2 regions of the Tsukamurella hominis genome follow, and region 2 is predicted to be linked to the other one. Evidence: predicted binding sites of a transcription regulator. Region 2 holds the regulator's gene; the other holds the start of a gene.
The links. Region 2 encodes LexA, which represses DNA repair genes until DNA is damaged. Its sites were predicted from a motif close to CGAACANNTGTTCG; they were not measured.
Positions count from the first base shown of each region.

Region 1: recA (recombinase RecA) is a predicted target of LexA. The motif match lies at 10,428-10,441, and genes of this name have one in related genera.

Region 1 is NZ_CBCRZG010000018.1:272-16,248, forward strand. Features, by position in the region: partial or broken gene ACM9LD_RS19205 (DUF349 domain-containing protein) at 1-1,031, shown strand, start outside; gene ACM9LD_RS19210 (Rv2732c family membrane protein) at 1,093-1,719, opposite strand; gene miaB (tRNA (N6-isopentenyl adenosine(37)-C2)-methylthiotransferase MiaB) at 1,779-3,290, opposite strand; gene ACM9LD_RS19220 (amino acid ABC transporter ATP-binding protein) at 3,436-4,164, shown strand; gene ACM9LD_RS19225 (transporter substrate-binding domain-containing protein) at 4,164-5,363, shown strand; gene ACM9LD_RS19230 (amino acid ABC transporter permease) at 5,356-6,039, shown strand; gene ACM9LD_RS19235 (amino acid ABC transporter permease) at 6,036-6,983, shown strand; gene ACM9LD_RS19240 (glutamate ABC transporter substrate-binding protein) at 6,989-7,951, shown strand; gene ACM9LD_RS19245 (VOC family protein) at 7,955-8,329, opposite strand; gene ACM9LD_RS19250 (regulatory protein RecX) at 8,606-9,214, opposite strand; gene recA (recombinase RecA) at 9,221-10,270, opposite strand; gene ACM9LD_RS19260 (helix-turn-helix domain-containing protein) at 10,507-11,310, opposite strand; gene ACM9LD_RS19265 (DUF2000 family protein) at 11,362-11,784, shown strand; gene ACM9LD_RS19270 (indolepyruvate ferredoxin oxidoreductase family protein) at 11,867-15,451, opposite strand; gene ACM9LD_RS19275 (arabinosyltransferase domain-containing protein) at 15,625-15,977, shown strand, end outside.
Region 2 is NZ_CBCRZG010000005.1:287,751-303,727, forward strand. Features, by position in the region: gene ACM9LD_RS09835 (solute symporter family protein) at 1-969, opposite strand, end outside; gene ACM9LD_RS09840 (DUF485 domain-containing protein) at 966-1,310, opposite strand; gene ACM9LD_RS09845 (aminotransferase family protein) at 1,410-2,663, opposite strand; gene hrpA (ATP-dependent RNA helicase HrpA) at 2,684-6,628, shown strand; gene nrdR (transcriptional regulator NrdR) at 6,651-7,124, opposite strand; gene ACM9LD_RS09860 (LysM peptidoglycan-binding domain-containing protein) at 7,341-7,979, opposite strand; gene lexA (transcriptional repressor LexA) at 8,234-8,944, shown strand; gene ACM9LD_RS09870 (DMT family transporter) at 8,928-9,857, opposite strand; gene ACM9LD_RS09875 (LysR family transcriptional regulator) at 9,937-10,776, shown strand; gene ACM9LD_RS09880 (bifunctional 5,10-methylenetetrahydrofolate dehydrogenase/5,10-methenyltetrahydrofolate cyclohydrolase) at 10,773-11,594, opposite strand; ZMP/ZTP riboswitch at 11,610-11,697, opposite strand; gene ACM9LD_RS09885 (acyl-CoA dehydrogenase family protein) at 11,702-12,856, opposite strand; gene ACM9LD_RS09890 (acyl-CoA dehydrogenase family protein) at 12,857-14,089, opposite strand; gene ACM9LD_RS09895 (QsdR family transcriptional regulator) at 14,141-14,722, shown strand; gene ACM9LD_RS09900 (DUF1345 domain-containing protein) at 14,719-15,372, opposite strand; gene hflX (GTPase HflX) at 15,369-15,977, opposite strand, start outside.

The sequences.
Region 1 (15,977 bases), on a different contig from region 2:
CCGGCGACCCGAAGAAGATCCGCGCCGCGGCCCAGCAGGTCGCGGACACGCTGCCCACAGCCGCCGTCGTGGGCGACCTCGACGGCCTGGCCGCCCGTGTCGGCGCCCTGCTGACGGGTGCCGACACCGCCATCGTGACCGCGCAGGCAGACCGGGAGAAGAGCCGCTCCGAGGGCATCGCCCGGAAGGAGGCGCTCGCCGCGGAGGCCGAGCAGATCGCCGCCGAGGCCACGCAGTGGAAGACTGCGGGTGACCGGATGCGCGCCCTGCTCGACGAGTGGAAGACCATCAAGGGCGTCGACCGCAAGACCGACGACGCCCTGTGGAAGCGCTACTCCAAGGCCCGCGACGCGTTCAACAAGCGGCGCGGCGCGCACTTCGCCGAGCTCGACCGCGAGCGCGCCGGCGCGAAGGCCCGCAAGGAGGAGCTGATCGCCGAGGCCGAGAAGCTCAAGAACGACACCTCATGGGGTGAGACCTCGGCGAAGTTCCGCGACCTGCTCGCGAAGTGGAAGGCCGCCGGCCGCGCGCCGCGCGACACCGACGACGCGCTGTGGGCCCGGTTCAAGGGCATCCAGGACGAGTTCTTCTCGGCGCGCAACGCCGCCGCCGACGAGCGGGACGCCGAGTTCTCCGAGAACGGGAAGGCCAAGCAGGCGCTGCTCGACGAGTACACCCCGCGCATCGAGTCCGCGCAGAGCCTCCCTGCACAGAAGGCCGCGCTGCGTGAGCTGCAGGACAAGTGGGAGGCGATCGGCAAGGTCCCCCGCGACCAGATGGGCTCGCTGGAGGCCGGGATCCGCGCGCTCGAGAAGAAGATCAAGGCCGCCGACGAGACCCAGTGGCGCCGCACCGACCCCGAGGCCGCCGCCCGCGCCGCGCAGTTCCGGGACCGCGTCGCTCAGTTCGAGGAGCAGGCCGAGAAGGCCGAGAAGGCGGGCAAGACCAAGGACGCCGTGCGGCTGCGCGAGCAGGCGCAGCAGTGGCGGGAATGGGCCGACGCCGCGGAGGGCGCGGTCGAGAACCGCTGACCCTCAGAACGACGACCGCCCGGCGAGAATGCTCGCCGGGCGGCCGTCGTCGCCGTCGCTACTACGCCTGATCGGTGGGGCGCTGCGGGCGCGGCGGCTGGTGGCCGATGCGGTTGGACCGGGCGAACTCGTCCCACTCCTGCGCGGCGTCGCGGCGCTCCTGCTCGGCCGCGAGCTGGAACGGAGTGCGGGCCCAGATGGTCTTGATCCAGACGACCGCGAGCACGATCATCGCGAGCCAGCCGAGGTAGAGGCCGATCCCGGCCCCCGTGGGCGGCTCGCCGTGCAGGCCGGTGGTCTGCCGCGACCAGACGGAGAGCAGGCCGAAGACGATCGCGACGCCGCAGCCCGCTCCGGCGATCACGGACAGTACCCAGCGCCGGGTCAGCAGCGCGGCGCCGGAGGCGAAGACGCCGAACAGCACCTCGAGCCAGACGAAGATCTTCGACACGATGACCAGCGAGCTGCCCTCGATGTGCGGGTCGCCGGTGATGATCTCGATGCCCGTCACCGAACCGGTGTGCGGCAGCGCGAGCGAGCCGATCACCACGACCACGGCGATCGCGGCCACCAGGATCCGCGGGCTGACCTGGAACTCGCCGGCGAGCTTGCGCTCGACGGACTCGACCTGCGAGCGCAGGCTCTCCAGCTCTTCGGCGCTCCGGGGGTTCTCGCTGTCGGCGTTCATGGCCTCCATTGTCCACCCCGCGGCCGACGGTGTCTCCTACAGGTCGTCGTAGAGACGGGTCAGCAGGTCGAGCACCCCGTCGACGCGGGTGCGGCGACGGGCGCCGGGCGGCCGACGGGAGGCAGGCCGAGGCCCACCCCGACGGGCGCCGTGACGGGGGTGATGGCGGCCTCGACGTTGTCGCCCGCGCGGGTGCGGCGGTGACTGAGAACGCCGCCGTCGGCGACGAGGTGGTGCGGCGCGGCGCCGGTGATCTCGACCTCCACGACGTCGCCGGGGCGGATGCCCTCGCCGCCCGCGAAGTGCACGAGCCGGCCGTCGCGGGCCCGCCCGGACATGCGCTTGGTCTCGGCGTCCTTGCGCCCCTCGCCCAGCGCGACGAGCAGCTCGACGCGCCGACCGACCTGCTTCTGGTTCTCCTCGAGCGTGATCCGCTCCTGCAGCGCGATGAGCCGGTCGTAGCGCTCCTGCACGACCTTCTTCGGCAGTTGGTCGGGCAGGTCCGCGGCCGGGGTGCCGGGGCGGATCGAGTACTGGAACGTGAACGCCGAGCTGAACCGGGCCTTCTCCACCACGTCGAGGGTGGCCTGGAAGTCCTCCTCGGTCTCCCCCGGGAAACCGACGATGATGTCGGTCGTGATCGCGGCGTGCGGGATCTTCTCGCGGACGCGGTCGAGGATGCCGAGGAACTTGGTGCTGCGGTAGCTGCGGCGCATTTCCTTGAGCACGCGATCCGAGCCGGACTGCAGGGGCATGTGCAGCTGCGGGCAGATGTTCGGGGTCTCCGCCATGGCGTCGATGACGTCGTCCGTGAACTCCGCGGGGTGCGGGCTGGTGAACCGGACCCGCTCGAGGCCCTCGATACGGCCGCACGCGCGCAGCAGGTCGGCGAACGCGCCCCGGTCGCGGGGCAGCTCGGGGTCGGCGAAGTTCACGCCGTAGGCGTTGACGTTCTGGCCCAGCAGGGTGACCTCGGAGACGCCCTGGTCGACGAGGGCCTGCACCTCGGCGAGGATGTCGCCGGGCCGGCGGTCGACCTCCTTGCCGCGCAGGCTCGGCACGATGCAGAACGTGCACGTGTTGTTGCAGCCGACCGAGATGGACACCCATCCCGCGTACGCGCTCTCGCGGCGGGCGGGCAGCGTCGACGGGAAGGCGTCGAGCGCCTCCTTGATCTCGACCTCCGCCTTCTCGTTGTGCCGCGCGCGCTCGAGCAGGGTCGGCAGAGATCCGATGTTGTGGGTACCGAAGACCACATCGACCCACGGCGCCTTCTTCACGACGGTGCCGCGGTCCTTCTGGGCGAGGCAGCCGCCGACGGCGATCTGCATCCCGGGCCGCTCCCGCTTGATCGGCGCGAGGTGGCTGAGGTTGCCGTACAGCTTGTTGTCGGCGTTCTCCCGGACCGCGCAGGTGTTGAAGACCACGAGGTCGGCCTGCTCGCCACCGTCCGCGCGTACGTAACCGGCGTCCTCGAGCAGGCCGGAGAGGCGCTCGGAATCGTGCACGTTCATCTGGCACCCGTAGGTGCGGACCTCGTACGTTCGGCTGGCGGGGGCTGCTTCGATCACCTCACCAGGATAATCGGCGGGGGCAAATCACCCTCGTTCACAGATTTCCGGCACGAATCCGCCCGAGTTAACGCGAGCGAAACCTCCGAACTCATAGGCTCGGACAATGACCACTCCCGCGACTGAGCCCACAGGCTCCGCTCCGATGATCGAGATCGAATCAGTCGATAAGCACTTCGGCGACCTCCATGTGCTCAAGAACATCAACCTGACGGTCCCGAAGGGACAGGTCGTCGTCATGCTCGGTCCCTCGGGCTCGGGCAAGTCGACGCTGTGCCGGACCATCAACCGGCTCGAGCCGATCGATTCGGGCACGATCAAGATCGACGGCGCCCTCCTCCCGGAGGAGGGGCGCGGCCTCGCGGGGCTGCGCGCCGAGGTCGGCATGGTCTTCCAGTCGTTCAACCTGTTCGCCCACAAGACGATCCTCGACAACGTCACCCTCGGCCCGATCAAGGTCCGCAAGCAGTCCAAGGCCGACGCGGAGAAGCGCGCGCTCGAGCTGCTCGACCGCGTCGGCATCGTCGCGCAGAAGGACAAATACCCCGCCCAGCTGTCCGGCGGCCAGCAGCAGCGCGTCGCCATCGCCCGCGCGCTCGCGATGGGCCCCAAGGTCATGCTCTTCGACGAGCCCACCTCCGCGCTCGACCCCGAGATGGTCAACGAGGTGCTCGACGTCATGGTGGGACTCGCGAAGGAGGGCATGACGATGGTCTGCGTGACCCACGAGATGGGCTTCGCGCGCAAGGCCGCCGACCGCATCCTGTTCCTGGCCGACGGTGAGGTGGTCGAGGACACCGAGCCCGAGTCCTTCTTCACCGCACCGAAGTCGGACCGCGCCAAGGACTTCCTCGGCAAGATCCTGGGGCACTGATGACATCACCACAGACCACTCGAACCCGACGGTGGCGGGGCGCGGTCGCGGCCGTCGCCGCCGCCCTCGTGACCGTCCCGCTGCTGTCCGCGTGCGGCACCGACACCCCGCGCAGCCTGCTGGCCTCGATCAAGAACGGCGACGTGGTGCTCGGCACCAAGTACGACCAGCCCGGCCTCGCCAACCGCGACCCCGACAAGTCCCACTCGGGCTCCGACGTGGCCGTCTCGGAGTTCGTGATCAAGCAGATCGCGAAGAACAACGGCTGGTCCGAGCCGAAGATCACCTGGAAGGAGACCCCGTCTCCTCTTCGTGAGCGGATGATCGAGAACGGCGAGGTCGACATGATCGCGGCCACGTACTCGATCAGCGCGGCACGCACCAAGAAGGTCACCTTCGCCGGCCCGTACCTGACCACCTATCAGGCGCTGCTGGTGAGCAAGAAGACCGCGAACCCGATCCGCAGCCTCGAGGACCTGAACTCGGGCCGGAAGCTGTGCTCGGTGTCCGGCTCGACGTCGGCGATCAACGTGAAGGCGGCCCTGCCGAACGTCCAGCTGCAGCAGTACGACGGCTACGCCTCGTGCGTGGAGGGCGTGCGACGCGGCGTGCTGGACGCGCTCACCACCGACGCGACGATCCTCGCCGGCTTCCAGGCCAAGTACCCCGACGAGTTCGACATCGTCCCGATGACCTACCCGAAGGACGTGACCCTGACCAGCAGCACGGGCACCAAGACCGAGAAGAAGAAGGGCGACCAGTTCTCCACCGAGCGCTACGGCATCGGCCTGCGCAAGGGCGACGCCGAAGCGCTCAGCGAGGTGAACAAGGCCCTGCGCCAGATGCTGCTCGGCGAACAGGGCACCGCGACGTACGACGCGGAGGCAGTCCCCGCGGTCCCGTCGTGCGTGGTCCCGGCGGCGGTCGTCTCCACCTTCACCGGCCTCGCCTACGCCAACCCCGACAACGAGCTGTTCAAGGCGCTGCGGGAGAACCTGGGCGAGTACGCGAACACGATGATCGAGCAGGGGCGCCCCGTCGAGGGCGGCAAGCCCAAGTCGGTCCTCGTCGCCGTGCCCGGCGATCAGAGCTGGCTGCTTCCTGACAAGGACGGCAACGTGACCGTCACCGTGAACGGTAAGGCGATGACGCTACCGAAGGCCGATCCGCAGGCGCAGTGCGCGAAGGCAGGTGTCTGACATGTGGGAAGACCTCGGGCCACAGCTGTGGCCGGCGTTCTGGGTGACCATCAAGCTGACCTTCTTCTCGGCGATCGGCGCCACCATCTGGGGCACGATCCTCGCGGGCATGCGCGTCTCGCCGGTCCCGGCGATGCGGGTCTTCGGCACCTGGTACGTCAACATCGTCCGGAACACGCCGCTGACGCTGATCATCCTGTTCCTGTCCCTCGGCCTGTACCAGAACATGGGGTTCGCGCTGGCGCCGAACAACGCGGACTTCACGGAGAACAACAACTTCTGGCTGGCCGTCGTCGGCTTCATCGTCTACACTGCCACCTTCGTCTGTGAGACCCTGCGGTCCGGCTTCAACACCGTGCCGCTCGGCCAGGCCGAGGCGGCACGCTCGCTGGGCCTGTCCTTCATGCAGGTCTTCCAGCTCATCGTGCTGCCGCAGGCCGGCCGCGCGGTGATCGCGCCGATGGGCAGTGTGCTCATCGCGCTCACGAAGAACACCACGATCGCGTCGATCATCGGCGTCGGTGAGGCGGCCCTGCTGATGAAGGAGCAGCTCGAGCTGCACAGCGATCAGCTGATCCTGATCTTCGTGATCTTCGCGGCGGGCTTCATGGTGATCACTCTGTTCGAGGGAGCCGTCTTCGGCTACTTCGCCAAGCGACTGGCGGTGAAGCGATGAGCACGAAGTCCACCTCGACCGTCCTCTACGACGCGCCGGGTCCCAAGGCCCGGGTGCGCAACAACATCATCGCGGTGGCCTTCATCGTGGTGCTGGTGGCACTGTTCGCCTGGGTGCTCACGGCGTTCGCCGCGAACGGCCAGTTCGATCAGGAGAAGCTCGAGCCCTTCGCCGATAAGAACTACTGGGGCACGTACATCCTCCCGGGCCTGTGGGGCACCTTCAAGGCCGCTCTCGCCTCGATCATCCTCGCGATGGTGATGGGCGCCTTCCTCGGCATCGGCCGGCTCTCCGATCACCGGTCGGTGCGCTGGGCGACGGGTGCGATCGTGGAGTTCTTCCGCGCGATCCCGGTCCTGATCCTGATCTACTTCCTGTACATCGTCTTCGGCGTGTACAAGGTGTTCACCTCGGACTACATCGCCTTCTTCGCGGTGGTCTTCGGCCTCACCCTGTACAACGGCTCGGTGATCGCGGAGATCCTGCGCTCGGGTATCAACTCCCTGCCCAACGGCCAGTTCGAAGCGGCCAAGGCCCTCGGTCTGCGGAAGTCGCAGACGATGCGGCTGATCCTGCTCCCGCAGGCGGTCGCCGCCATGCTGCCGGCTCTGATCTCGCAGATGGTGATCGCGCTCAAGGACAGCGCGCTCGGCTACCAGATCGGCTACATCGAGGTCGTGAAGTCCGGCATCCAGGCGGGCAACGAGTGGGGCAACGTGATCCCCTCGCTCATCGTGGTCGCCATCATCATGATCCTCATCAACTTCGGCCTGTCGGCGCTGGCGTCGAACATCGAGAAGAACCTGCGTGAGGGCCGCAAGAAGAAGCTGATCGTCGATGCGCCGCATCCGCTTCCCGAACCGGGGCTCATGTCCAAGGAGGTCATGGAGACCACCCACCCGGACCCGAAGCACAAGGATCTGCGGCAGGACTACGGCGACTGATCGCCGTGCCCTCCAGACCCCGCGCGAGCGCGGCCCTGGCACTGGTCACAGTGGTCATGGCCGCGCTCTGCGCGTGTTCGGGGCCGTCGCCGCGGAACCTGCTGCGCTCGATCGACGACGGTGCCGTCCTCCTCGGTGTGAAGGCCGACCAGCCGGGCCTCGGGCTGCGCGGAGCCGACGGCGAGTACTCGGGCTTCGACATCGACGTCGCCGAGTACGTGGTCCGGTCGGTCGCCGCCGCCCGCGGAAAGGCGGAGCCGAAGATCACGTGGCGGGAGAGCCCGACCCCGCAGCGCGAGCGGCTGATCGCCAACGGCGAGGTGGATGCGATCGTCGCCTCGTACTCGATCGACGCCGACCGCGCGACCGCGGTGACCTTCGCGGGGCCGTACCTGACGACACGCCAGGGCCTGCTGGTGCGCCGCGACGAGGCGGCGGTCGGAACGGTCTCCGATCTGGGGCGGGACCGCACGCTCTGCGCGGTGACGGGCTCCACGTCGGCGCGGGCCGTCGCCGCCCTGTTGCCCGGCGTGCGGCTCCTGGAGTACGACAGCTACTCGGCGTGTGCGGACGCGCTGGCGCGCCGCGCCGTCGACGCCGTGACCACCGATGAGGTGATCCTCGCCGGATTCGCGGCTCAGCGCCCGGATGCGTTCCGCCTCGTCGACATGGTGCTGCCGAAGGACACCTGCGTGGAAGGCCGGCTCCGCACCGCGGGGTCGCCGTTCTCCGTCGAGCGGTACGGGATCGGGCTGGCCCACGGCGACGACGATGCCCGGAACGCCGTCAATGCCGCGCTGCGGCAGATGCTCGAATCCGGTGCATGGGAGCGCTCGCTGCGACGGGCCGTCGGCGACGAGGAGGCCGCGCGGACCCTGGAGCGCGACGGCGGTACCGATCGGTTGGTGCCCGGCGTCGGGGACCTCGGCTTCCTCTCCGCGACGAGCGCGCCGTGCGCGGCGCGCTGACCGTCACAGGTACGGGCGGGTGAGCAGCTCGATGCCGTGCCCCGCGGGGTCGCGGACGTAGACGCCGCGGCCGCCGTGCCCGTGATTGATCCGTCCCGGCTCCTTCCAGAACGGATCGGCGGCGTGGTCGACGCCGCGCTCGACGAGGAGCGCGTATGCGCGGTCGAAGTGCTCGTCGTCGACGAGGAAGGCGTAGTGCTGCGGCTGGATATCGATCGGCGGCGACGCGATCTGCAGCAGGACGCCGTCCTCGATCTCGAGGTTGGTGAACGGCCCCCAGGATTGCGCGGGGCGGGCCTCGAGGTAGTCGCGGTAGAACGCCGCGGAATCCTCGCTGTTCGTGGCGAAGATGATGGTGTGGTTGAAACGTGCGGGCACGGGGATCTCCTTCGGGGGTTCGGAATCGGGGTGCTGTGTCGATCGATTCCGAACGGCGGAGACCGCGCCGTCAACCGTTCGCCGGATCACCCGTCCGTGCGTGGCCCGAGGCCGTTCCGGCAGTCATGCCGGGAACCCTACCGCCTCGTGCACGCGCCTGGAAAGGCCTCAGCGCCACGATCGCCGATGCAGCGAAGCCCCCGGAGTGTTCTCCGGGGGCTCCACCTGGCACGGGGATCCACTCCCCTGGTCTTGGCGGCGTCGGGGCCGTCGCGGCTACTCGTGCGCGGCGTCGGCCTTCTCGCGGACCGCGTCGAGCACGACGGACAGCGCCAGCGACGGGTGGTAGCCGCGGCGGCCGAGCATGCCGACGAGCCGCTGGGTAAGCTTGTCCCGCTCAAGGCGGTCCTCCGGGACCTCGACGCGGGCGAGTTTGCGCTCCACCAGTTCCGCCGCGCGCTCCCGCTCGTCCTCGCGGCTGACGGTGTCGAGCGCCGCCGACGCCTCCTCCGCGCCGACGCCCTTCGTGCGCAGTTCCTGTGCCAGGGCGCGGCGGCCCCTGCCCGAGAACTGATGCCGGGACTGGACCCAGCGCTGCGCGAAGGCCGCGTCGTCGATGAGGCCGGCGGCGACGAACTTGTCGAGCATCCGCTCGGTGAGCTCCTCATCGAAACCACGGCGGGCGAGCTTGTTCCGCAGCTCCGCCCGCGAGTGGTCCCGCATTCCGAGGGCTCGGTAGATCAGGTCCCGGGCCAGCGCCTCACGCTTGGCCGGGTCCTGCTCCTCCTGCCGCGGTTCGCCGGCGACGGGGCCGCCGCCGTCGCGGGAACGGCGCCCGCGGCGCCGGCCCCGGGAGACGACCTCGTCGTCGGCGTAGTCCACCATCGCGGCCTAGAAGTCGACGGGCGCGGGCGCGATCTCGTCGGCGTCGGCGGTGACGTCGGCGCCCACGCCGAGCTTCTCCTTGATCCGCTTCTCGATCTCGTCGCGGACGTCGGGGTTCTCGACCAGGAACTTGCGGGCGTTCTCCTTGCCCTGTCCCAGCTGGTCACCGTCGTAGGTGTACCAGGAGCCGGACTTGCGGATGAAGCCCTCGTTGACGCCCATGTCGATGATGGAGCCCTCGCGGCTGATGCCCTGACCGTAGATGATGTCGAACTCGGCCTGCTTGAACGGCGGCGAGACCTTGTTCTTGACGACCTTGACGCGGGTACGGTTACCCACGGCGTCAGTGCCGTCCTTGAGGGTCTCGATGCGGCGCACGTCCAGGCGCACCGAGGCGTAGAACTTCAGCGCCTTACCGCCCGTGGTGGTCTCGGGCGAGCCGAACATGACGCCGATCTTCTCGCGCAGCTGGTTGATGAAGATGGCGGTGGTGCCCGAGTTGTTCAGGGCGCCCGTCATCTTGCGGAGCGCCTGGCTCATGAGGCGGGCCTGCAGGCCGACGTGACTGTCGCCCATCTCGCCCTCGATCTCGGCCTTGGGGACCAGCGCGGCCACCGAGTCGATCACGATGATGTCGAGCGCGCCGGAACGGATCAGCATGTCCGCGATCTCCAGCGCCTGCTCACCCGTATCGGGCTGCGAGACGAGCAGAGCATCGGTATCGACTCCCAGCTTCGCGGCGTAGTCCGGGTCCAGCGCGTGCTCCGCGTCGATGAAGGCCGCGATGCCGCCGTTGGCCTGCGCCTCCGCGACCGCGTGCAGCGCGACGGTGGTCTTACCCGAGGACTCCGGGCCGTAGACCTCGATGACGCGGCCGCGCGGGAGGCCGCCGATGCCCAGCGCCACGTCCAGCGCGATGGACCCGGTGGGGATCACCGCGATGGGCTGGCGCACCTCGTCTCCGAGGCGCATGACCGAGCCCTTGCCGTAGCTCTTGTCGATCTGCGCGAGGGCCAGCTCGAGGGCCTTATCGCGATCCGGTGCCGCAGGTGCCATGGGACTCTCCGTCCTTCGGGCCGGGGTGGGAAGTACCGCCGGCGCTGGGTTCTACTGTTGCTACGGACGCTAGAGGGACCCTCTGACAAGTTTTCGCATCCGCATCGGGGCGCGCTCTCATCGGCTCACTTTCACGTCGAACACCGTCGACTATAGGCGAACCTGCGTTCGAAGCAAGCATCGAACGCGCGACACGCCGCGCCGCGCGGATCGGGTGTCCGGGAACCGGGATCCGATCATCCCCGAGCTGCGGCTCCGCCGCTCCGCGCGTACCGACCGGGCGTGGTCCCGACCATCGACTTGAAGTGACGGTTGAGGTGCGACTGATCGTGGAACCCCGCCTCCACCGAGACGTCCGCCGGGGCGCCACCCGCCAGCAGCATCCTGCGCGCGAGCTCGACCCGACGGCCGATGAGATACCGGTGCGGCGGGAGTCCGAACTCCCGCGAGAACTCTCTGACCAGGTGCGTCGGGTCCACATGGAGCACATTGCCAGCCTCGTCCAAGGTCATGCCCTCCCGGACTCTGCCGTCGAGCAGATCGCGGAGGGCGTGCGCGAGGGACCGATTCAGCGGGGCCCGCGACGGCTCGGGATTGCGGTCCAGGTGCCACTGCAACCGTTCGACGATCAGGGCGAGCCGGCTCGCCGCTTCGAACTCCTCGCCCGGCTCGGCGAGCGCCCGGTTGAGCTGGTCGACGCGCCGCCTGAGCAGCCCGTCCAGAAGCGTCGGCGTGCCGACGGCCCGGCCGATCCCCGAGAGCATCCGCGACTCCAGGTAGATCACGCGTTTGTCGAACCCGCCCGCCGTGAGGCTGTGGCCGTCGTGCGCGACGTGGGGCGGCAGCAATGTCACCGATCGCGTCGACGAATCGCACCGCTCGCCGTCGAGCTCGTACCCGATACGTCCGCGTTCGACCGTGAGCAGCGTCCAGACATCGTGCGTGTGCATCGGGTAGGCGTGCTCTTCGAAATGCGCCCGGAACACCTCGGCGATTCCCGCGACGCGGGGACGCCAGGCGACGGTCGACTCCGCGGGCATCCATCAAGTATGTACAAGAATCCGGGACCCGGCGATGGCGATCCTGGTTGCATGACCGAGACGATTCGATTCGACACCAAGATCGCGGTGCTGCTCCGCGACGACCTCGCCGGATGGCAGCGCCTCAACGCCGCCGCGTTCCTCGTCAGCGGGATCGCCGCCACCGTCCCCGAGGTCATCGGCGAGCCCTACGCCGATGCCGACGGTGCCGCCTACCTACCGATGTTCCGCCAGCCCGTCCTCGTCTTCGAGGGCGCCGGCGAGACGCTCCGCGCCGCACACCAGCGGGCGTTGGGACGGGGCCTGACCGTCTCGGTCTTCACGCGGGAGCTCTTCTCGACCGGGAACGACCGGGACAACCGGGCCGCGGTGCAGGCGGTCGGCACCGACGACCTCGAGCTCGTCGGCATCGGTGTCCACGGCCCCAAGAACGCCGTCGACCGGATCCTCAAGGGCGCACGCATGCATCCGTGACCGCGGATACGTCGGGAACCGACGACGGTGACCGCCCCTCGGAGGCGAGGGGCGGTCACCGTCGAATACGAGGGAGCGGGAGTTACCAGCCCAGCTGCTGCAACTTCTCCTGGACTGCGGCGCGGTACTTCTCGACGTTGCCGGTCTTGATCGACTCGTAACCGCGGACCATGTCCGGCAGCTCGGCGAGGGCGACGACCTGCACGCGCTGCTCCTCCGCGACGCGGCCACCCTCGGCGGCGGCGATCATGAGGCCCACCAGCGCGCGGTACTCCGCGATGAGGGTGCGCTCCATGCGCCGCATCTCGGTCATGCCGAAGACGTCGAGCTTAGTGCCGCGCAGGCGCTTCATCTTCGCCAGCGTCTTCATACCCGGATTGACCCACTCGCCCAGCGCCAGCTTGTTCTTCAGGCCCATCTCGCGCAGCGTCGGCGGGTGCAGGCGGATCGCCTTCTTGGCGTCGGCGCCGAACTCGTCGGCGACCTGTGCCGCGAAGCCGGCGTCCTGCGAGAGCCGGGCCACCTCGTACTCGTCCTTATAGGCCATCAGCTTGTGCAGGTTGTGCGCGACGGCCGCGGTGAGATCCTCCGAGCCCCAGCTCTTCTCGGCGCGGAACACGCGGGCCACGTCGGCGACGTACCGCTCCGCGTAGGCCTTGTCCTGGTACGCGACGAGCTCGTCGACGCGGAGCCCGACCTGGCGCAGCAGCTCCTCGGAGCCGCCGTCCAGGACGGCGACGAGGCCCTTGGCGAACGCGCTGACCGGGGCCGGCGCGGGCACAGGGTGCAGCGCATCGATCGCGGCCTTGACGCCGGCCGGATCCGAGACCGACTGGCGGCCGCGGCGGAAGGCCTGCAGGTTCTTCTCCACGGCGACGCCGTTGAGCTCGATGGCCCGCTCGATCGACGCGGAGCTGATCGGCAGGGCGCCGGTCTGGAACGCGGCGCCGACCATGAACAGGTTGGCGTACTGCTCGTCGCCGAACAGCTGCAGCGTCAGGTCGCCCGGATCGAGGTACACGGTGCGCAGCGACGCCCGGTCGATGGCCTCGTGGATGCTCCGCGCGTCGGGGTAACCCACCGAGGTGTCGATCACCATCTGGCCGGTCGGGACCTCGGTGGTCGAGACGATCGAGGTGGTGCGCTCGGGCGAGGCCACCTTGAGGTTCGCCGGGTCCACGCCGACGAGGCTGTCGCACGAGAGGTACACGTCGCAGTCGCCCGAGGCGACCTTCGCGGCCTGATCGACGTACGTGGCCGAGACCTTGATGTCCGAGACCACGGCGCCGCCCTTCTGCGCCATGCCGGTCATGTCGACGGTGCGGGCCGAGTGGCCGTCGAGCACCGTGGCGGTCGCCAGGATCTGCGAGACCGTGACCACGCCCGTGCCACCGATGCCGGTGATGCGGATGGCCATGCCGTCCGCCTCGCGGCGCGCCTTCTTCGGCTGCGGGATCGACTCCGCGGTGATGTCGGGCACCGACTTGCGGACCTTGCCGACCTCGCCGGGGGTGACCGTCACGAACGACGGGCAGTCGCCCTTGAGGCACGAGAAGTCGAGGTTGCAGGAGCTCTGGTCGATCCGGGTCTTGCGGCCGAACTCCGTCTCGACCGGATGCACCGAGAGACAGTTGCTCTTCTGGCCGCAGTCGCCACAGCCCTCGCAGATGCGCTCGTTGATCACCACGCGCTGGTTGGGCGTGGGGTACTTGCCGCGCTTGCGCTTGCGTCGCTTCTCCGCGGCGCAGTGCTGATCGTGCACGAGCACGGTCACGCCGGCGACCTCGGCCAGCTCGCGCTGCACGTCGAGGGTGTCGGCGCGGTCGCGGACCTCGACGCCCTTCGGCAGGCCGAGGGCCTTGGTGCGCTTGGGATCGTCGGAAGTGACGACGACCTTGCTGACCCGCTCCGCGAGCAGCAGGGTGCAGATCTGCGGCAGCGTCATCTCGCCGACCGGGTCCTGGCCGCCGGTCATCGCGACGGTGCCGTTGAACAGCAGCTTGTAGGTGATCCGCTCCCCGGAGGCCACGGACTGGCGCAGCGCCAGCGAGCCCGAGTGCATGAACGTGCCGTCGCCGATGTTCTGCACGAAGTGCTTCTCGGTGACGAAGGGGGCCATGCCGACCCACTGCGCGCCCTCGCCGCCCATCTGGCTCACGCCGGTGACGTCGCCGACCTGCTGGGGATCCATCAGCAGCACCATCGCGTGACAGCCGATGCCGGCGCCCACGAGCGTGTCGTCGGCCACCTTGGTGGAGGTGTTGTGCGGGCAGCCCGAGCAGAAGTACGGGCTGCGCTGCGCCAGCGGCAGCTCGATGCGGGTGCGCACCTGCGCCTTGCGGTCCAGCCAGTCCTTCGCCGCGGGCACCTGGTGCACGCGGGCGAGGCGCTGGGCCAGGCCGCGGGAGACCGAGTCGACGTCCAGCTCGCCGAAGCGGGAGAACAGGGTGGAGCCGTCCTCGTTGGCCTTGCCGACGATGTTCGGGGCGCCGGGGTGCCGGAACAGGATGTCGCGCATCATCGTCTCGAGGAAGTCGCGCTTCTCCTCGACCACGATGACCTCGTCGAGACCGTCGATGAACTCGTGCAGGATCTGCCGCTCGAACGGGTAGACCATGCCCATCTTGAGGATCCGGATGCCGAGGCGGTTGAGCTCGTCGTCCTCGATGCCGATGAGCCGCAGCGACTCGCGCACGTCGAGGTACGTCTTGCCGGCGCAGACGATGCCGATCCGGTCGTCGCTCGAACGCACCGTGATCCGGTTGAGGCGGTTGATCCGGGCGTACTCCGTGGCGCGCGGCATGCGGACGGTGAGCTGGTTCTGCTCGAGCTCCATCAGCTTCGCGCCGAGCAGCTGGCCCGACGGGACGTGCGGGCTGGTGCCGAGGTCGCCGTAGACGGGCAGGATGCGGTCCGGGTGCACGTCCGCGGTCGACGATCCGTCGGCGACGTGTGCGGAGATCTTCAGCGAGGTCCACAGGCCGGAGACGCGGGACATGATCGCGGCGTGCACGCCGAGGTCGAGGATGTCCTGCGAGTCGGCCGGGTAGAGGATCGGCATGTAGAGGTCGGCCAGCGACATCTCGGAGGCGCAGGGCACCGTCGAGCTCTTGGCGCCCGGATCGTCACCGACGAGGGCGACGGCGCCGCCGGTGGGGTGGGTGCCGATCATGTTGGCGTGCCGCAGCGCATCGGTGGCGCGGTCGAGGCCGGGGGCCTTGCCGTACCAGTAGCCGGTGACGCCGTCCAGGCCGCGATCGAGGTGCCCGACCTGCGCCGCGATCTGCGAGCCCATGACCGAGGTGGCGGCGAGCTCCTCGTTGAGGCCCGGGCGGTGCACGATGTCGAAGTCCTTGAGGTACTTCGTGCGCTTGGCGATCTCCAGGTCGTAGCCCGCGAGGGGCGAGCCCTCGTAGCCGGAGATGAACGAGCCCGTCTTGAGGTTCTGGCGGCGGTCCAGCCGCGCCCGGTCGCGCACCATGCGGACCAGGGCCTGAATGCCCGTGAGGTAGATCGTGCCCTCTTCGCGCGTGTACCGATCGTCCAGCGAGAAGGACTCGACCGAGGCGGACTGCCCGCCCCGGGGGTCGGCGTCGTGCCGGCCCGCCCGCGTGGCGTCGGTACCGCCGGGGAGCTTCTCGATCGGCGAATTGGCGTCAAGGGTCACTGAAACCACCGTGCTTTCTCTCAATACGCCCTGTTCCAGGGGTGGCGGAACCGGGCGCGGGCTGTGTCGGTGGTCACAGCATAGCTGCCGGGACGACGTATTTCACAGCCGTCTCGGGCGACGCGCCGCGCGCCGACCGGGCCCGCCGGTCCGGGCCGATACCCTGACTGATCGTGAACCTCCGAATCGCCCGGATCGCCGCCGTCGTCGCCGGCCTGATCGGCCTGGTGCTCGCGATCGCGACGCCCCTGCTGCCGATCAAGCAGACCGCGGTCACGATCGACTGGCCGCAGTCCGGATCGCTCGCACCGGTCACCGCGCCGCTCACGATGTACAAGCCGCTGGAGGTCGACGCGACGATCCCCTGTGCGGTCGCGGCGGCGGCACCGTCGGACAGGCAGACCGTGCTCGCGGCCACAACACCCCCACCGGCCGGGGACCGGGCGCGCACGGCCGGGCTGTTCGTCACCGTCGACGGCGAGGCGCTGACGGTCCGCTCCCGGGGCGCGCTGGTGCACCACGTGCC
Region 2 (15,977 bases):
GTCGGCGCCCACGTAGGCGGCGGCGCCGAAGCCCAGGACGAGGGTGAAGATGTAGAACGCACCGATCAGGCCGATGGCCCAGGTCACCGAACGGCGGGCCTCCTTGGCCGTGGGCACGGTGTAGAAGCGCATGAGCACGTGCGGCAGGCCCGCGGTGCCGAGGACGAGCGCGAGGGCGAGGGAGATGAAGTCCAGCTTGGTGGTCTCGGTCTTGCCGTACTTGAGGCCGGGCTCGATGATCTTCTCGCCCGACGCGCTGCCGTCGATGGCCTTCTGCAGCAGGTCGGAGAAGTTGCCCTTGACCGCGGCGAGCACCATGAGGGTCATCAGCAGGGCGCCGCCGACGAGCAGGACGGCCTTGACCATCTGCACGTAGGTGGTGCCCTTCATGCCGCCGACCAGCACGTAGACGATCATCAGGACGCCGACGACCGCGACGACGACGGCCTGGCCGGTGGTGCCCTTGATGTTGAGCAGGAGCGAGACGAGGCCGCCCGCGCCGGCCATCTGGGCGATCAGGTAGAAGAGCGAGACGGTGAGCGTCGCGAGCGCGGCGGCCATGCGCACGGGGCGCTGCTTGAGCCGGAAGCTCAGCACGTCGGCCATGGTGAACTTGCCGACGTTGCGCAGCCGCTCGGCGACGAGCAGGAGCGCGACGAGCCAGGCGACGAGGAAGCCGATCGAGTACAGGAAGCCGTCGTAGCCCTGGACCGCGATGGCACCGCAGATGCCGAGGAAGCTGGCGGCCGAGAGGTAGTCGCCCGCGATGGCGAAACCGTTCTGCGGGCCCGTGAACGTGGCGCCGCCGGTGTAGAAGTCCGTGGCCTTCTTGGTGGTGCGGCTGGCCTTGATGACCAGGCCCATCGTGACGCCGATGAACAGGACGAAGACGAGGATGTTCAGCGCGGTGGAGCCGACCTGCTGGCCGACCTCGATCGTGCCGGGCTCCCAGGCGAGGAGATCGGTCACTGGCCCGCCTCCCCCGCCTTGAGCTCGCCCTCGATGTGCTCACGCAGGTCCGTCGCCATCGGGTCGATCGTGTTGTTCGCGAACCGCACGTACGCCCAGGTGATGGCGAACGTGGTGACGAACTGCCCGAGCCCCATCACCAGCGCGACGTTGATGTTCCCGAACAGCTTCTGGCTCATGAACTCGTGTGCGTAGGTGGCCAGCAGCACATACACGGCGTACCAGAGCAGGAACGCCACGGAGATCGGGATCACGAACGTCGCCAGCCTGCGCCGGAGCTCGTGGAATTCCTTGCTGTCGTAGGCGCGCTGGTAGACCGCCGCCGTATCCTCTTCGTTCACGTCCGAAAGTGTGGCACGGACCACATTGACCACGGGTTTGATTCGGCCACAAACGCCGTGCAACCCCTTGCAACGGTCGTTACCAGGGGCTTACACCGGTCAGGCGTCGAGCGCCCGCCGCGTGGCCGCGGCGATCTCGGCGACCTGCTCGTCCGTGGTGACCAGCGCCGGCGAGTACTGGAGGGTGCCGAGACCGGCGGCGCGGCCGGAGACGCCCTGCGCCCGTAGCTTCTTCACCATCGCCATGGCCTCGGCGGGCTCGTGCAGCTGCACGCCGGCGACAGCGCCGACGCCGCCCCGCACGTCCTTGACCTTCGGGTGGTCCGCCAGCGCGGAGAGCTCGCGCAGCAGGGTGTCCTGCAGCCGCAACGCCTCGGCGAGCAGGTTCTCGCGCTCCATGATGTCGAGCACGGCCATCGACGCCGCGGCGGCCGCCGCATGACCGCCGTAGGTGTAGCCGTGCCGCCACCACACGCCGCCCCCGTAGAAGGGCTCGGCGACGCGCGGCGCCACGAACAGCGCGCCCATCGGGACGTAGCCGCTGGTGAGCCCCTTGGCGGTGGTCATCAGGTCGGGCTCGAGATCGAACCGACTGGACGCGAACCACGCGCCACCGATGCGGCCGAAGCCGGTGATCACCTCGTCGGCGATGAAGAGCACGTCGTGCTCCCGGCAGATGTCGCGGACCTCGCGCAGGTACCCCTCAGGCGGGGGCAGCAGGCCGCCGGCGCCGATCACCGGTTCGGCGACGAACGCCGCGATGGCCTCGGCGCCGACCCGCTCGATGAGGCCCAGCAGCTCCTTGGCGTCGTCCCAGGCGACCGTCGCGGTGTCGTCGAAGAGCACGCCGCCGTAGCCCTCCGCGTTCACCGGGATACCGCCCAGGCTGGTGCCGCCCACGTGCATGCCGTGGTAGGCGTTGGACCGGCCGACGATCAGCTTCTTCTCCGGCCGGCCCTGCTCCTGCCAGTAGCGGCGGGCCAGCTTGATCGCCGAATCGACCGAGTCCGAGCCGCCCGAGGTGAAGAAGATCTTGCTGTCCGGCACCGGCGCGATGGCCTGCAGGCGGTTCGCCAGGGCGACGGTCGTATCGGTGGCGGCGTCGCCGAAGCCGGTCACGTGCGCCACCTTGAGCAGTTGATCGCGGACCGCGTCGGCGACCTCGGCGCGGCCGTGGCCGACGTTGGCGAACCACAGGCCGGCGGTGGCGTCGAGGTACCGGTTGCCCTCGGTGTCGAAGACGTACGCGCCCTCGCCGCGCGCGAAGACGAAGGCGCCGTCGCGCTGCACGGCGCCCATGTCCGCGAAGCCGTGCCAGAGTGCCGATGAGGTCGTGGGTCCCTGTCCGCTCATGGTGGATAAACTAGTCGCAAATGACGAAGCAGGAGACGCGCACCGCACGAGAAGACGGCGACGGCGGACCGTCGAAGCGCGATCTGTACGCCGCCCTCGGCACCGACGCCGAGCCCGCGGTCACGCTGCGGGACGAGACGCGCCTGCGCGGGAGGCTCAAGCGCGCCAAGCCCTCCGACCTACCGAAGGTGGCCCGGGAGATCGAGACCGCGCGGGCGCGTTACGCCGAGCGCACGGCGGCGGTGCCGGCGATCGTCTACCCCGAGAACCTGCCCGTCAGCGCGCGGCGCGAAGAGATCGCGAAGGCCATCGCCGAGAACCAGGTCATCATCCTCGCGGGCGAGACCGGCTCCGGAAAGACCACGCAGCTGCCGAAGATCTGCCTCGATCTCGGCCGCGGCGTACGCGGCATGATCGGCCACACCCAGCCCCGCCGCCTCGCCGCGCGCAGCGTCGCCGAGCGCATCGCCGAGGAGACGAAGACGGAGCTGGGCGACGCCGTCGGCTACGCGGTGCGGTTCACCGACCGCGTCTCGCCGAAGACCTCGGTCAAGCTGATGACCGACGGCATCCTGCTGCGCGAACTCACGCGCGACCGCCTCCTGCGCGACTACGACACGATCATCATCGACGAGGCCCACGAGCGCAGCCTCAACATCGACTTCCTCCTCGGCTACCTCCGCCAGATCCTGCCCCGCCGGCCCGATCTCAAGGTGATCGTCACCTCCGCGACCATCGAGCCGGAGCGGTTCGCCGCCCACTTCGCGCGGCCCGACGGTACGCCCGCCCCCGTCATCGAGGTCAGCGGACGCACCTACCCGGTGGAGATCCGGTACCGGCCCCTGGACGAGATGACCGACGATTCCGAGCCGCTCGACCAGGTCACGGGCATCGTGCACGCCGTCGACGAGCTCTCCCGCGAGGCCCCGGGCGACGTACTGGTGTTCCTCTCCGGCGAGCGCGAGATCCGTGACGCCGCCGAGGCGCTGCAGGCGCACGTCCGTCCCGGGACGGAGATCCTGCCGCTCTACGCGCGCCTGTCCTCCGCCGAGCAGCACCGCGTCTTCGCCCCGCACACGGGCCGGCGGATCGTCCTGTCCACCAACGTCGCCGAGACCTCGCTGACGGTGCCCGGGATCAAGTACGTCGTGGACACGGGCACGGCGCGCATCTCCCGGTACTCGGTGCGCACCAAGGTGCAGCGGCTACCGATCGAGCCGGTCTCGCAGGCCTCGGCGCAGCAGCGCTCGGGCCGCTGCGGCCGCACCTCGGACGGCATCGCGATCCGGCTGTACTCGGAGGACGACTTCGACGCCCGGCCCGTGTACACCGATCCCGAGATCCTGCGGACCAACCTCGCCTCGGTCATCCTGTCGATGACCGCGCTGGAGCTGGGCGAGGTCTCCGCCTTCCCGTTCGTCCAGCCGCCGGACGAGCGGGCGGTTCGCGACGGCACGGCGCTGCTCGAGGAGCTGGGAGCGCTCGAGGACGCGCAGGAGGGGCACAAGCGCCTCTCCGCGGTCGGCCGTCAGCTCGCGGATCTGCCCGTCGACCCTCGGATGGCGCGGATGCTGGTCGCGGCCCGTGAGTTCGGGGTGCTGCCCGAGGTACTGGTCATCGTCGCCGGGATGTCCATCCAGGACGTGCGCGAGCGGCCCGCCGAGCACCGTCAGGCCGCGGACGCGCAGCACGCCCGCTTCGCCGACCCCACGTCGGACTTCCTCTCCTACCTGAACCTGTGGCGCCACCTGGGCGACCGGCGGGCCGAGCTGAGCTCGAGCGCCTTCCGGCGGGAGTGCCAGCGGGAGTTCCTGCATTACGTGCGGATCCGCGAGTGGCAGGACCTGCAGGGCCAGCTCCGGCAGATCTGCCGCGATCTCGGCTGGAAGCTGGACTCGCTGGGCCGGGAGCCGGCGCCGTCGCCCGACCTGATCCACCAGGCGATGCTGGCAGGGCTGCTCTCGCAGATCGGGCTGCGCGAGCCCGACGGCAGGGAGTTCCTGGGCGCGCGGAACGCGAAGTTCCTGGTCTTCCCCGGTTCTGCGTTGTCCAAGAAGCCCCCGCGGTTCGTGATGGCGGGCGAGCTCGTCGAGACCTCGCGACTGTTCGCGCGGACCGTCGCGAAGATCGAACCGGAGTGGGCGGAGAAGCTGGCCGGGCCGCTCGCGAAGCACCACTACTCCGAGCCGCACTGGTCCACGAAGCGGGAGGCGGTGCTCGCCAAGGAGCGCGTCACGCTGTTCGGCGTCCCGCTGGTGGCCGACCGCACGGTGAACTTCGGCCGCATCGACCCCGTCGCGGCACGGGAGCTCTTCCTGCGGCACGCGCTCGTCCAGGGCGAGTGGCGCACGCGGCACCCGTTCTTCGCGCGCAACCGGGCGCTGCTCGACGACGCGGAGTACCTGGAGGACAAGGCACGGCGTCGCGACATCGTCGTGGACGAGGACGGCCTCTTCGACTTCTACGACCGACGGGTGCCCGAGGGCATCGTCTCGGCGCGGCACTTCGACTCCTGGTGGAAGAAGGCCTCGCGGACCGACCCCGGCCTGCTGGACTTCACCGCCGACGACCTCCTCGCCGACGGTGCCGCCGACGTCACCGCGGAGGCGTACCCGACCTCGTGGTTGCAGGGCCGCATCGAGGTGCCGCTGAAGTACCGGTTCGAGCCGGGCGCCGCGGACGACGGGGTGACCGCCCGGATCCCCGTCAAGGACCTGGCGACGGTCCGCGCGGACGGCTTCGAATGGCTCGTCCCCGCGATGCGCGAGGAGCTGGCCGTAGCGCTGATCAAGTCGCTGCCGAAGCAGTTGCGCCGCGAGGTGGTGCCCGCACCCGACTTCGCCGCGGCCGCGCTCGCGCGCCTCACGCCCCGCGCCGAGCCGCTCACCGAGGGCCTCGCGCGCGAGCTGACGCAGTTGTCCGGCACCGTCATCCGGCCCGGCGACTTCTCCCCCGGCGCGATCCCGGATCACCTCCGGGTGACGTTCACGGTGATCGGCGACGACGGCCGCACCCTCGGTTCCGGCAAGGACCTCGACGCGCTCAAGCGGAAGCTCGGTGCCGCGGTCCAGGAGGACCTGTCGAGCCGCGCCGGCGCCTACGAGCGGGCCCCGGCGAAGCAGTGGACGGCGGAGACGCTCGGGGACGTGCCGCGGACGATCGACACCGAGGTCCGGGGCAGCCGGGTGACGGGTTTCGGCACGCTGTATCCCGCCGGCGACGCGGCGGGCGTGAAGGTGGTCGCAGCGGAGCCGGAGCAGACCGCGCTGATGGGGGCCGGGCTCGACGTACTCCTCGCGAACGCGCTGCCCGCCGCGCACAAGTCGGTGCTGCAGTCGGTCGGGCAGCGGGAACGACTGGCGCTGTCGCAGAGCCCGTACGCCACGCCGATGGACCTCGTGGCCGACTGCCGGCGTCGCGCCATCACGGATCTGCGCGCCCGCGCGGGTTCCGCGTGGACGCCCGACGAGTTCGCCTCGCTCACGGCGACGGTGCGGGCGGGCCTGGGCCAGGCGGTCCAGCAGAACTTCGCGGACGTCGCAGAAGCGGTGGCGACCGCCACCGAGGTCCGGGGCGCGATCGCGTCCGCCCCGCCGGCGCTGCGCGAGGCGGCGGAGGACATCGCCGAGCAACTCGACGCGCTCCTGTTCCCCGGCTTCGTCGCGGCGACCCCGGACGCGCACCTGCAGCACCTGCCCCGCTACACCGCGGGCGCCGCTGCGCGCTGGGCGGCGCTACCCGCGTCGATCGACCGGGACGACCGCGGAATGGCCACGCTCGACCGCGTGTACGGCACGCTCACGGCGAAGCTGGACACGCTGCCCGAGCACCGGCGCGATGCGGCGCTGGACCAGGTGCACTGGTTGATCGAGGAACTGCGGGTCAGCCTGTTCGCACAGTCGCTGGGCACCGCCGGGTCGGTCTCGGAGAAGAAAGTGCTGGCCGCGATCGCGTCTCTGACCTGAGCGCCGGTCGCTCGGGGGCGGGCTACGCCGCGTCGGTCGGGTCCGCGGCGGCGGCGCGGGCGCGAAGGTCGCGGATCGCGGCCTCGAAGTCCTCGATGGACGAGAAGCCCTGGTAGACCGACGCGAAGCGCAGGTAGGCGACCTCGTCCAGGTCACGGAGCGGGCCGAGGATGGCCAGGCCGACCTCGTTCGCGGGCACCTCGGCCACACCCATGGCCCGGATCGTCTCCTCGACCTGCTGGGCGAGCTTGTGCAGGTCGTCCTCGGCGACGTCGCGGCCCTGGCACGCCCGGCGCACGCCCTTGACGACCTTCTCGCGACTGAAGGGTTCGGTGACGCCGTTGCGCTTCACGACCGCCATGACCGCACTCTCGACGGTGGTGAAGCGGCGGCCGCACTCGTTGCAGGAGCGGCGCCGACGGATGCCCTGCCCGTCATCGAACACTCGTGAATCGACCACACGGGTGTCCTCGTTCTTGCAGAACGGGCAATACATGGGTCCACCTCCCGCGCGGCTGCGCTCGGACGTCCGGCGGGGCAGTTGCAGCACGGTGGCCCCTGCCACCGCCGTGCCCCGCGATCTCGTCTCCGAGAATACTCGGCACGGGAACGGCACCACATTGTCGAGGTGGGCGGAGCGCCCGCCGTGCCGGGAATCCACTATCGCCATACGGGTGGTCATCTGCGTCTCCTTCGATCGTGAGGTGGCGGGTTAGTACCGCGGGGTGACGAGGGTCTGTCCGGCGTGCACCCGGCCGCCCTCCAGGCCGTTGATCTCCGAGATCTCGGCGACGACGGCGGCCTGAGCCCGATCGGGCGCGATCTCGCGGGCGATCTGCTCGAGGCTCTGCCCGCTGCGCACGGTCACGATCGAGGTCAGCGCGGGCTGTGCGGCGCCGGCGGGGGCCGCCGGCTCCGCCTGCGGGGCGCCGCCGAACAACACCAGGAGCCCGGCGAAGACGCCCGCGGCGAACAGGACGCACGCCAGGACCGCGGGACCCGGAGTCCGGCGGGCGCAGCCGTCGGCACGCGAGTATCCGCGGGGGACGCGGCGAGCGGCGGATCGCACGCCCGGGCGTTCGACGGTGCGTCGCGCCGAGCCGCGGGCCCCCGTCACGCGGACCGCCGCCGGCTCCGTTCGAACAAGCGCCTCGACGACGTCGTTCGACGAGGTGATCGATACCGCCGACGCCTCCCGGGTGCGACTGCGCGCGAGCCGCGGCGAGACTCCGCGAGCCCGGGTCGCGCCGCGCCGGTCGGAAGCCGCCGAACCGTGCCGCACGAGCGCCTGCGCCTCGGCGGCAGCGTCCTGCGCTGCGGTGATGACGTCCCGATCGATGATCGCGGTCATGATCTCTCCTTGGTCGGTAGCGGGTTCTTCTCGCTCACCCACTGGTCTATCGGAGGGGACTGACAAGTTTTCAATCCAGCCCCACCAGTCACACCGAAGTGCGTGCAAGTGTTCGAGAGAACTTCTGTTCGATTTCTACCACACCCCTCCGGCGGACGGAAGACACGCGGACAAATTTCTCGAACAGGTGTTTGTCAGGCCGTTCGAGCTGGACTACAGTGGAGTCGGAACCGAACGGGCGTGAGGAGCGACACATGACAGATGAACGACAGGTCCAGCACCGGGACAAGCGCTTCCGCGACGCACAGGGCAACGTCTCCGAGGATCACCTCACCCGTCGCCAGAAGCAGGTCCTGGAGGTGATCCGCCGGTCTGTGCGGGACCGCGGCTACCCCCCGAGCATTCGCGAGATCGGTGACGAGGTGGGCCTCACGTCCACCTCATCCGTGGCGCATCAATTGCGCACGCTCGAGCGCCTGGGCTTCCTGCACCGCGACCCGAACCGCCCCCGCGCCGTGAACGTCCAGGGCGCCGAGGAGCGCACCGCACAGGTCATCCAGAAGGTGATGGAGGACGAGGACCGGATGCCGGAGCCCGCCTTCGTCCCGGTCCTGGGGCGGATCGCCGCGGGCGGCCCGATCCTGGCGGAGGAGGCGGTGGAGGAGATCTTCCCGCTTCCCCGTGAGCTCGTGGGCGAGGGCTCACTGTTCCTCCTCAAGGTGGTCGGCGAGTCGATGACGGACGCTGCCATCTGCGACGGGGACTGGGTCGTGGTGCGTCAGCAGTCCGTCGCCGAGAACGGCGACATCGTCGCGGCGATGCTCGACGGCGAGGCCACCGTCAAGACCTTCCGGCGGACCGGCCGCGACGTCTGGCTGATGCCGCACAACCCCGCGTTCGACCCGATCCACGGCAACGACGCGGTCATCCTCGGCAAGGTGGTCACCGTCATGCGTCGGATCTGACCGCACCCGCTCCGCGCCGCGCCGGCTCGTCGACCGCGAGGTCGGGGGCCGGCGCTCGTCGTCCGCCGCGGGAGGCGATCACGCACGCCGCACCGCCGAGCACCAGCCCGGCGAGCACGCCGGGGTGCACCGCCTCGCCCACCATGAGGAACGCGAACAGCGCCGACACCGCCGGGATCACCGCGAACAGCATCGCGGCGCCGCTCGCCCCCGCGATGCCGATCACACGCAGGTACAGGGTGGTCGCCGTCATCGAACTCAGCAACACCATCAGCACGAGCACGAGGGCGCCCCGCACGGGATCCGTGACGTCCGCGCCGAACAGCACGACGAGGGCGCCGGCCGGGACGGCCGCGACCACCATGCCGATCGCGTTCCCGGCCGTCGGGTCGACGTCGCGGCAGAACCGCTGCTGGTACACCCCTCCGACGGCGATACCCGCCAGTCCGATCAGAGTGAACCCGATCCCCGCGCCGGCGTGGGCCAGCATCGGCACCGTCGACCAGCACGCCGTGACGACCGCCGCGAGGCCCAGCAGAGCCGCCAGGGAACGGCTCGCCGTCAGTCGCTCCCGGAGCGCGACCCGCGCCACCACCGTCGTCACCGCCGGGTTCACGCCGATGATCAACGCCGCGACCCCGGCGGGCACGCCCGCCTGCAGCCCGAGGTAGCAGCCCAGGAACTGCGTGGCCTGCGCCAGGAGCCCCACCACGACGGCGTGCCCCAGATCCGCACCTTTCGGCACGCGCCGGCCGGTCGCGCGCACCAGTCCGAGCATCAGTACGCCGGAGATCGCGAACCGCAGGAACAGCAGCAGGAACGGGCTCATCGCGGCGACGCCGAGGGCGCCGAGCGGATACCCGAAGGCGTACAGCACGACGACGGAGAGCGCGAGAACGGGAGGAATTCGCATGCGTCGATCGTCGACCGCGCAGGTGCTCGCCGTCCAATAATGATTGACGATCACGATCGATCAGATCTATCGTTCATTCATGGCCGAGCCGATCCTCGACATCGTCCCGCTACGCAGTGTGGTCGCGATCGCCCGCTGCGGCGGGGTCCACCGCGCCGCCGAGACCCTCCACCTGACGCAGTCGACCGTCAGTGCCCACCTGCGCAGGCTCGAGAAGTCCACCGGCGACACCATCGTCGAGAAGGCGGGGCGCGGGATCCGGTTCACCGATCACGGCAACCGGCTGCTCGGGCACGCGCAGACGATCCTCGACGCGCACGACGCCGCGGTCCATGAGCTCGCCTCCCCCACGAGCCACACGCTGTCCGTCGCCGCCACCGAGCACGGTGCCGATCGCCTGATCCCCGAGCTCAGCCGCGGCTTCGGCGCCCTCCCCGGCGGGTGGGCCGCGCAGTTCCGGTTCGATCGCAGCGCCCAGATCGCCGGCGCCGTGGACCGTGGCCTGGCAGACGTGGCGGTCTTCCTCGCCGCCGGTGACCATCCGGACGCCATCGGCCCCATCGACCTGCACTGGTACGCCGCCCGGGAGTGGAAGCGCCCAGCCGACACGGTGCCCGTCCTCCTCTTCGACGACCCGTGCGTCCTGCGCGCACCCGCGGCGGACGCGCTGACGCGCAACGGGATCGACTACACGATCGCCGCCGAGGCCGCGAACCTCGCGGGCCTGTACTCGGCGGCCCGCAGCGGCCTCGGGGTCACCCTGCTCCCCGCCATCGACGCGACCGACGGCCTGGTCACCGTCGACACGATGCCGCACCTGCCGCCGATCGCTCTCGCGGTCACCGTCGGGCCGCGCGTGCCGGCCACGGTCCGGGCCGCCGTCCGCCGTGCCGCCGCCTCACTGACCACTCCCCGCTAGCCCGCGCTCGCCTCCGCCGCGTCCACCGTCTGGCTGAGGAGGACCGCGATGGTCATGGGTCCGACGCCACCCGGCACCGGGGACGCGGCGCGGGCGCGCGCGGCCGCGCCCGGGGTGACGTCCCCTGGAGTGAAGCCCGCGTCGACGATGACCGCACCGGGGCGCACCATGTCGGCGGTGATCAGACCAGCCCGACCCGCGGCCGCGATGAGCACGTCGGCGCGACGGGTGTGCGCCGCGAGGTCGCGGGTACGCGAGTGACACACCGTGACGGTCGCGTCGCGCTGGATGAGCATCGCGGCGAGCGGCTTTCCGAGGATCGCGCTGCGCCCGACCACGGTCACGTCGGCACTCTCGAGCGTGACTCCGTAGTGGTCGAGTAACCGAACGATCCCCGCGGGTGTGCAACTCCGGTGGCCCGTTCGCCCGAGCGCGGCGGCCGCGAACGCGGCGCTCGAGGTGCCGTCGACGTCCTTGGTCACGGGGATCGCGTCGAACGCGGCTCGCTCGTCCACCTGCGGCGGCAGCGGGTGCTGCAAGAGGATGCCGTGCACGCCTCCGTCGGCTGCCAGCCCCGTGAGCACACGGATCAGCTCGACCGTCGTGGTCTCCGCGGGCAGGTGCACGAAGCGGGAGTCCAGGCCGTGGTTGGAGCACCGACGGCGCTTCATCGCCACGTACGTGGCGGAGCCCGGATCGTCGCCGACCAGCACGGTGGCCAGAGTCGGGGCGAACGGCAGCGCCGCGGCGCGGGCGGCGGTGTGGGCGTTGAGCTCTGCGGCGAGCTGGGTGCCGGAGAGAACGATGGGACCGGACATGGCGACCTCCTGGGACTTCGACGCCCAGGCGCGCGGCTCACGGATACTCCGGTGGGCCGCTCCCCCGGGGTGCTCCCCGTCAGCGCCAGTCACGGCCACCCCCGAGGCTACCCTCCCTGCGCGCTCGCCTCCGCGTACCGGTGCAGGTGGTCGGTGGCGGAGCCGAACTCGGTCTCGATGGCGGTGAGCCTCTTGAAGCAGTGCCCGATCGCCAGCTCCTCCGTCATGCCCATGCCGCCGTGCAACTGGACCGCGTTCTGCCCGACGAACCGCGCCGCCCGCGCGATGGTGATCTTCGCGGCCGAGACGGCACGGCGGCGCACCTGCGGCTCCGCGTCGAGGTTGAGCACCGCGAGATAGCTCGCCGCCACCGACTGTTCGAGCTCGAGCGACATGTCCACCATGCGGTGCTGCAGCGCCTGGAAGGAGCCGATCGGCACGCCGAACTGGCGGCGCTGCTTGGCGTACGCCACGGTGTCCGCGACGACCCGGCGCATGATCCCGACCGCCTCGGAGCAGACGGCGGCGGCGCCGTCGTCGAGGGCGCGTTCGATGACGTCCCAGGCACCGCCCTCGGTGCCGAGCAGCGCCGACGCGGGCACGCGGACGTCGCTGAGCACCAGATCGCCCGTGTGGTGGTCGTCGATCGTCCGGAAGTAGTGCGCGCTCACCCCGGCGGGGGGAGCCTGCGGGTCGAACTCCACAAGGAACAGCGAGATCCCGTCGCGGTCGAGCCGGCCTCCTGCGGTGCGGGCGGCGACGATCAGATGCGTCGCGAACGGCAGGTCCGCGACCACGATCTTCGCTCCGGACAGCACGTACTCGTCACCGTCGCGCACGGCCGTCGTCTGGACGTCCCAGGGCTCGCGCCCGGACTCGGGCTCGGTGAGCGCGAACGCGATCCGCGCCCCGCCCTCGGCGATCGCCGTCAGCACCGCGTCCGCCGCCGGTTCTGCGGAGCCGCGGAGCAGGGCGGCGCCCACGACGGCGGTGCCGCCGTAGGGCTCGACGACGAGCGCGCCACCGAGCTCCTCGGCGATCACCATCATCTCCTCGGGGCCGCCGCCCAGTCCGCCCACGGACTCGGGCAGCGTCGCGGCGAGGATGCCCAGCTCGGACGCGAAGGCCTCCCACACGGCGGGTTGCCATCCGATTTCGGAGCGAGCCGCGCTGCGCGACTCCACCAGCGGGTACCGGCCCGCGAGGTACGACCGCACGGCGTCGCGCAGCATCGTCTGTTCGTCGGTGAGTGTGAAGTCCATCTACAGCCCCAATGCCGCTTTCGCCAGGATGTTCCGTTGGATCTCGTTGGAGCCCGCGTAGATCGAGCCCGCACGATCGTTGAAGTAGCGCAGCGGCGCGACGGCCTGCCACAGGTCTCCGCTGTGTGCGCCGTCGGCGGGCGGAAGGTACTCGACCACCGGTCCGCCGGGCCGCGTGACGTGCGGCTGGTACACCCGGCCGCGGGGCCCGGCGCTCTTGTGGATGAACTCGGTGATCGCCTGGCTCAGTTCCGTGCCCAGGATCTTGAGCATCGACGCCGCGGTGCCCGGGTTCCCGCCCGCCGAGAGCACCGCCAGCGAGCGGTGTTCGAGGATCTCCAGGACGTCGACGCGGGCGCGCAGCTCGGCGAGTCCGAGCCGGAAGTCGTCGTCCTCGGACAACGGCCGGCCGCCGCGGCCCGGCACCGTCGCGGCCTGCTCGGCGAGGAGGTCGAGCGAGACCTGCAGCCAGGGCGCGGACGCGCCGCCGCCGCGCTCGAACTCGAGGAGGTACTTGGCCACCGTCCAGCCCTCGTCGATCTTCCCCAGCACGTTGGCCTTCGGTACGCGCACCTTGTCGAAGAAGACAACATTCTGCACCTCCTCGCCGGACGCCATGACGAGCGGCTGGATCTCGATGCCGGGCACCGTCATGTCCAGCAGGAGGAAGGTGATGCCCTGCTGCTTGCGCTCCTGCTTCGAGGTGCGGACCAGCGCGAACATCCAGTTCGCCTCGCGCGCGTGGGTGGTCCAGATCTTGGATCCGGTGAGCACGAGGTCGTCACCGTCGGACTCCGCGCGCATCGCCAGCGAGGCGAGGTCCGAACCGGATTCGGGCTCGGAGTAGCCCTGGCAGAAGAAGACCGAGGCATCGAGGATGCCCGGGAGGAAGAACTTCTTCTGCTCCTCGGTCCCGAACTTCACGATGGCGTGCGCCACCATGCGGATACCCATGGGCGACAGGAACGGAGCTCCGGCCAGCACGGATTCCCGCGAGAAGATGTAGTGCTGCGCGACCGACCAGTCGCAGCCGCCCCACTCGACCGGCCACGCGGGCGCGGCCCACCCCCGCTCGTGGAGGATCGCCTGCCACTGCAGGCTCGCCTCGTGATCGGAGTAGACGCTGGTCGCCAGCCTGCCGGCCGCCCGCAGATCGTCGGTGAGGTGCGTGTCGAGGAACTCCCGCACCTCGTCGCGGAAGGCCTCTTCCTCCGCCGTGAACGTCACATCCATCCGGGTCTTCCCCTCGTTGACACCCTCGCGCTGGCGAGACAAAATAGGAGTATGTCTCATCCGGAGCGTCCTGACAACCAGGTCGAGGTGATCCACCGCGCCGCGCAGTGGTTCCGCGAGGGCCGCCGGGTGGACCTGGGGCAGCTCGCGAAGGCCAGCGGGATCGGCCGGGCCACGCTGTACCGGTGGTTCGAGGGCCGCGAACAGGTGGTAGGCGAGGCGATCTGGCTCGGCATCGCGCAGGCGATCGCACGGGTCGAGGCCGACGAGCCGGTCCGCGACCGCGCGGCCTTCCTCCGGTCGTTCGGCCGGCTCGCGCACGAAGTGCGCGACTATCCCCCGCTGGCCGGGTTCGCCGCGGACGAGCCGGAGTTCGCGATGCGGGTGCTGCAGTCGGGCGGCAGCGTGGTGCAGGCGCGGCTGATCGGGTGGGTCGCGGGCTGGCTGGCCGCCATCGGCGTTCCTCCGCCCGACGGTTCCCGCGGCGTGTCCCGGGCGGACCTCGCCTACGCGATCGTCCGGCTCGCGGAGTCGTTCCTGTGGTCCGACATGATCATCGGCACGCCGCCCCAGCCGGACAAGGCCGCGGCCCTGGTCGAACTGCTCATCGACGGCGCCGCCGGCCGCGGCTAGCCGGAGACGATCCCGACGACCAGGTTGATCGCGGTCGCGAGGATCAGCGTCCCGAAGACGTAGGAGAGCAAGCAGTGCCGGAGCACTACGCTGCGGATCCCCTGCGAGGAGACCGACGTGTCCGACACCTGGTACGTCATGCCCAGGTTGTAGCTGAAGTAGAAGAAGTCACGGTAGGCCGGTGCCGCATCGGCGTTCCAGTCGATCCCACCCGGCTCGTCCCCCGGATCGCCGTAGTACTGCGCCGCGTACTGGGTGGCGTAGGTCAGGTGCAGTGCCGCCCACACCGCGAACGCCGAGAGCAGCGCCGCCGCCGCGCCCGCGTCCTTGTGGTCGGAGCGCCCGGCGACGAGCAACGCCACGATCGCGACCAGGCCGCTCAGCGCAATGGCCGCGACGACGACCTCGGCGACGCGGGGTCGGAAGTTCTCGCGTTGCACCGTGGCGCGGGTGGAGGCGGCGTCGAGCGGCCACAGCGTGGCCCACCCGGTCGCGACGAACACCGCCCCGGCGGTGCCGATGCCGACGAGAACGCCCAGCGTGGCATCGACGAGGCCGCCCACGAGCCCGCCCGTCACCGCCCCTGCCAGCACCGACAGGGCCGCCCTCGTGGTCGCGGACAGGACGGGTTTCGACGCCGGACGGCTCATCCGTCGATTGTGCGCGACTCCACGGAGAACGGCGAGAGCAACCCTGCCAGAGCCCCCGGCACGCGCGCGAGGATCCGCGTCCCGTCGGCCTCGTGCTCAGCACTGACCACGGTGCCCTCGGCGTGGATCCGGGCGACGAGGTCACCCCGGTCGTACGGCACCAGGGCCGTGACCTCGACGTCGCCGGCGGTGATGAGCTGCGTCATCCGCTCGAGCAGCTCGTCGATGCCCTCGCGCGAGTGCGCCGAGACGAAGACCGCCTCGGGCAGCGCGACGCGCAGCTGGGCCAGGACCACCGGATCGGCGGCGTCGATCTTGTTGACCACGAGCAGCTCCCGCGGCAGCGACGCCTCGCGCTCCCCCGCCACGTCGCGCAGCACCTGCCGCACGGCGTCGATCTGGCGCTGCGGCATCACGTCGCTGCCGTCGACGACGTGCAGCAGCAGGTCGGCGTCGACGACCTCTTCGAGCGTCGACCGGAAGGCCTCGACGAGCTGGGTGGGCAGGTGCCGCACGAAGCCGACGGTGTCGGTGAAGACGACGTCCCGGCCGTCCGTGAGTACGCCCTGCCGGGTGGTCGGATCGAGGGTGGCGAACAGCGCGTT